DNA from 2 places in the Chryseobacterium sp. Mn2064 genome. Region 2 is predicted to be linked to the other one. Evidence: riboswitches for the same ligand, from Rfam matches in the RefSeq annotation. Region 2 holds a riboswitch; the other holds the start of a gene.
What was found. A riboswitch is a leader RNA that binds a small molecule or an ion and turns the genes downstream of it on or off. The one in region 2 is predicted to bind thiamine pyrophosphate.
Positions count from the first base shown of each region.

Region 1: another riboswitch for thiamine pyrophosphate. It lies ahead of thiM (hydroxyethylthiazole kinase); the one in region 2 lies ahead of thiS (sulfur carrier protein ThiS).

Region 1 is NZ_JBMOUE010000005.1:83,995-86,468, reverse strand. Features, by position in the region: gene thiE (thiamine phosphate synthase) at 1-303, opposite strand, end outside; gene thiM (hydroxyethylthiazole kinase) at 300-1,097, opposite strand; TPP riboswitch at 1,159-1,251, opposite strand; gene ACL9RH_RS17975 (alpha/beta hydrolase fold domain-containing protein) at 1,604-2,474, opposite strand, start outside.
Region 2 is NZ_JBMOUE010000006.1:150,792-153,265, reverse strand. Features, by position in the region: gene thiC (phosphomethylpyrimidine synthase ThiC) at 1-1,322, opposite strand, end outside; gene thiS (sulfur carrier protein ThiS) at 1,347-1,553, opposite strand; TPP riboswitch at 1,611-1,707, opposite strand; gene ACL9RH_RS20320 (hypothetical protein) at 1,818-2,474, opposite strand, start outside.

The sequences.
Region 1 (2,474 bases), on a different contig from region 2:
CTGCTGTCTCAGATAAGTAGGAGCGGTGTCACTGTTTCCAACATGAATTCCTGCAGCATTTACTTTTTCAGCCACTTCAATATTATCATTAATGATAAGAGGAATATTGTATTTCTCGGTGATTTCGAGAAGTTGCTGGGCTTTTTGAAGAAATACAGCGGTAGAGTCATTTTTTTCTCGCAGCTGAATGATATCTACACCACCCAAAATTGCTTGTTCAGCAACTGTTAGAAAGTTTTTTCCAGCACAGTCAGCTTCGGAAATCACAAGGTATAATTGGTAAGGGAAGGAAGATAGGCTCATTTTTTCTCAATTTTCAAATGACGGATGAATTCTTCTTCAGTAATATTGTAAAGCTTATCGATCAGATTAACCTGAAGGCTTCCCGGACCTTTGCTTTTCTGAACAGCCAGTTCTCCCGATATCCCGATCAATGCCATTGCTGCTGCAGTGCCTAATGCTTTGTCCTCTGTACATGCTATGAATGCTCCTATTAATGCTGTTGCTGAACATCCAAGGCCAGTGACCTTAGTCATAAGAGGATGTCCATTTTTAATAAAGAAAGTTTGATGAGGGCTAAGGATAATATCAGTTTCACCAGAAATACAGACAATCGTATTATATTGATTGACTAAAATTTGAGCTGCGTCCACCGCTTCATTGCTTTCTGCGGTACTGTCAACCCCTTTGGTAACTGTCGTATTGATCTTAGCCAGAGCGATAATTTCAGAAGCATTTCCTCTGATCACCGTAGGGCGATATTGTAAAAGCTGATGTAGGATCTGATCGCGGAATGAAGTGGCACCCGCTCCAACAGGGTCTAAAACCCAAGGCTTGTGAATAACATCTGCTGTTTCTGCAGCCATAATCATCGATTCGGACCAATATTCATCAAGAGTCCCAATATTAATCACTACCGAATGGGCAATATTGATCATTTCCCTAATCTCAGATTTGGCATGAGACATAATAGGAGAGGCACCTGCAGCCAAAAGAGCATTGGCTGTATTGTTCATCACTACATAATTGGTAATATTGTGAACCAGGGGAGATTTTTGTTGTACAAGCTGAACTTGCTGCCAGAGAATTTTTTCCATTGTTATCATTAAAATAAAAATAGCTTTAGGAAAAATCCGGAACAAAAGATACATTAGAGGATAATGTAATTTTGCTTTTCCCTACGCCGGTGTAAGCCGTATCAGGTTCGAAGGGACTCTCTCAATTCTTTTCAGAATACCCCTAAAGCATAACAAATGTATAAAAATTATCACAGCAGGCAAAAAACCGCTACAGGAATTTGAAAAAGAAATAGATCAACCTTTTCATCTTAATCATTACTTTTTACCTGTAAAAAAAAACTAAACTTACGTCAACTTTTACCACTAATCTCACCAATATTATCAATTAAGACATTATCATCCATCTAATAAAAACACAATCATCTGTGCCCATTCGTGAAATCTGTGGTTAAAAATTAAAAATCTCCCTGATTAAAAACAGTCAGCAGATAATTGATTAATGCAAAGTCTAGTCTTTTAGTACATAAAAAGCTATAACTAGACAAAATAATATGACTTAAATTATAAAGTATTGATGATATTTTTTACTTTTTCTGCGATACAACGAAGTCCACCATTTCATCTGTAAGTTTATCAAGATATGCTTTATCTGTAGTACCAAAGCCATGAACACCTTTATCAACAACAATTAAGGAGGTTTGTACTTTAGCTCTTTTTAATTTTCTATACAGTTTTTTGGATTGACTTAAAGGAACAATCTTATCACTATTTCCCTGAACGATCAAAGTAGTAACTGCATCAGAAACGAAATAAACAGGAGAAATAGTTTTGAAATATTCTATGGCTCTGTCCTGATCTTTTTTCACATCATATCCCGAAAGACCTTTTACCAAATTCTGTTGCAGGGTGACAATTTTTTTGGAAATTAATCCGATCATAGCCACAGGAATGGTCCCCAATCTTGTATGGAAAAGTGTATTAAGATCTGCCGGTCCATAATGATCGATCACATAATTAACTTTTGCTGAATAAGATGAAAGCTCAGAATTACCTATATAAGTATTGTCCGGAGTGTAGGCCGCCATCAATGCAAGGTGAGCGCCTGCAGATGCACCGAAAAGGCCAATATTATGAGTATCAAAATTATATTTTTCTGCATTTTTTCTTACCCATCTTATAGCATCTTTGGTATCTTCCAGCGGAAGCGGAAAATGTGTATTATCATTCAGAAGTGTATAATTGATGCTGACTACAGCATAGTTTTTAGCCATCAGTTTTGCAATCGTAGTCTCTACATAATTATCTGCATGAATGATTTTATCACCTTCTACCCATCCGCCACCATGAATGTAAATAAGTACAGGAAGCTTCTCTGCTGAAGTATTTTTAGGGGTAAAAATATCCAGTTGTATAGGATTTCCTTTCTTATTGATGGTGTAAGTAACGTTCTCTGTG
Region 2 (2,474 bases):
AAAGGAGCTTCATGACATTCTTCCAATTGTTTTTCCATATTTTCTTTGATCATATGCATTGGAACGTGGCCAGGACCTTCAATCATCACCTGTACGTTATGTTTCCAGGCGATTTTTGTCAGTTCGCCTAAAGTTTCCAGTTCTGCAAATTGAGCCGCATCATTGGCATCTGCAATAGAACCGGGACGAAGACCGTCTCCTAACGAGAAAGCCACGTCATATTTTTTCATGATCTCACAGATTTCTTCGAAATGGGTGTACAAAAAGCTTTCTTTATGATGAAACAAGCACCATTTTGCCATGATAGATCCTCCTCTTGATACAATTCCTGTTACTCTATTGGCTGTCAAATGAATATAACGCAATAAAACACCGGCATGGATCGTGAAATAAGACACTCCCTGCTCCGCCTGTTCAATCAGCGTATCTCTGAATATTTCCCATGTAAGATCTTCAGGAACTCCTTTTACTTTTTCCAAAGCCTGATAAATAGGAACGGTACCAATGGGAACAGGACTATTTCTAATGATCCATTCTCTTGTTTCATGAATATTCTTTCCGGTTGAGAGATCCATAATCGTATCTGCTCCCCATCGGCAAGCCCACACCGCTTTTTCAACTTCTTCTTCAATACTGGATGAAACAGCACTGTTTCCGATATTGGCATTAATTTTTACTAAAAAGTTTCGCCCAATAATCATGGGTTCGCTTTCCGGGTGATTGATATTGTTTGGAATAATGGCTCTTCCGGCAGCAATTTCGTCTCTTACAAACTCCGGAGTAATTTTTCCTTTTGGAGTGTTAGCACCAAAGCTGTGCCCGGCATGTTGGAATGCCATTTCCTTTGAAACGGTGCCCAACTGTTCTATTTTTTGATTTTCTCTGATAGCCACATATTCCATCTCAGGGGTAATGATTCCCTGTTTTGCATAATAAAGCTGGGTAAGTTCTTTACCTTCCTGTGCTACTTTTGGCTTGTGGTCATATGAAAAACGCAGTTCATCAAGGCGGGAATCTGCTAAACGGGCCTTTCCATATTCCGAAGTGATTCCTTCCAGGATATTGACGTCATTTCTGTCAAGAATCCATTGTTCTCTGATTCTTGGAAGCCCTCTCTGGATATCAATTTCTGCATTTACGTCTGTATAAGGTCCTGAGGTGTCATAAATGGTCACCGGAGCATTATTTTCAAAACTTCCATTGGTAAGCTTGGTTGGGCTAAGCTGTATTTCACGCATTGCTACATTGATTGGGTGAATTTTTCCTTCAACGTAGATTTTCTTTGAGTTCGGAAATGGCGAACATGTAATTGAATGAGCCATAGATATTGGTATTAAGTATGAGAATTAACCGCCCTGAGTGGCAGTAATGATTAAAACTGAATCTTTGTCGTTAAGGATGGTTTCTGCCCAGGCAGACAGCGGAATAATACGATTGTTAAGAGCGACAGCAATTCCCTTCTTCTTTCCGGGAAGTTCAATAGCTAATAATGCTTCCAGATTTTCAGGAAGTACATCGAATGTTTTTCGGGTGTGGTTGATTATAAGTTCCATTCCTAATGATTTATATACACTTTAGGAATGGCCATTATTGTACAATAGAATGCACAGCAAAAGTCATCTGCTTTTCCCTACGCTGGTATGATCCAGATCAGGTTCAAAGGGTAAAGTCTCAGTCTGTTGGTAACAGACACCCCTAAAGTCTGGGACGAAGTTAGACATTTTTTCAGAATGGGCAAAATCTGAAAATGATTTTAAACAAAAAGCCCATTTCAATTTCAGAAACGGGCATTATTGATATTTAAACCAAAGAATATTTTAGTAAAAAAGCTTTAAGCGGCCATTATTATATTGGTTGGTCCAAGACAATTCTTTTGTAGAACTTACCTGTCCAGAGTAATCAAACTCTTTTATAATTTGCTTTTGAAAATTATTTTTAGATAATGACAAATAAAAATAATCTGTAAAAATTCCAAGATTTTTAAATGGATTTTGAGCCCCATCAAAATTACTAAACTGTAATTCCTGAGTTGTCTTAAAGACCATACTGTTATGTCTTTCTACCCTAACCGCTTTTTCTAAGTTTCCCACACTGTTATAAGTGAATTTCTCTAGAAATGTTAAAACATAATCATCCGGATCTGTAGAATCATAAGGCAAATTTGGGAATTCTGTCAAAATTTCTATAAGCCTTCCTGAGGTATCATAAGTATATGTCAAATGCTTTTCCTGTTGGATATTATAAGTTGAAGGAATGACAGATTTTATGATTCTTCCAAGATTATCAAAATCAAATTTTCTTTCATTCAATTGAACATTAAATGATGGATCAGAGCTATAATCATCTATGACAGCAGTATTTCCTGTATAAGTTACTTTAGTATAAATCAGATTCGTAAAATGATTCAGTCCTCCTGAAGCTCCTGACGACAGTACAACACCTCCATTTTTCTTAGTAACTCTACCTTGAGAATC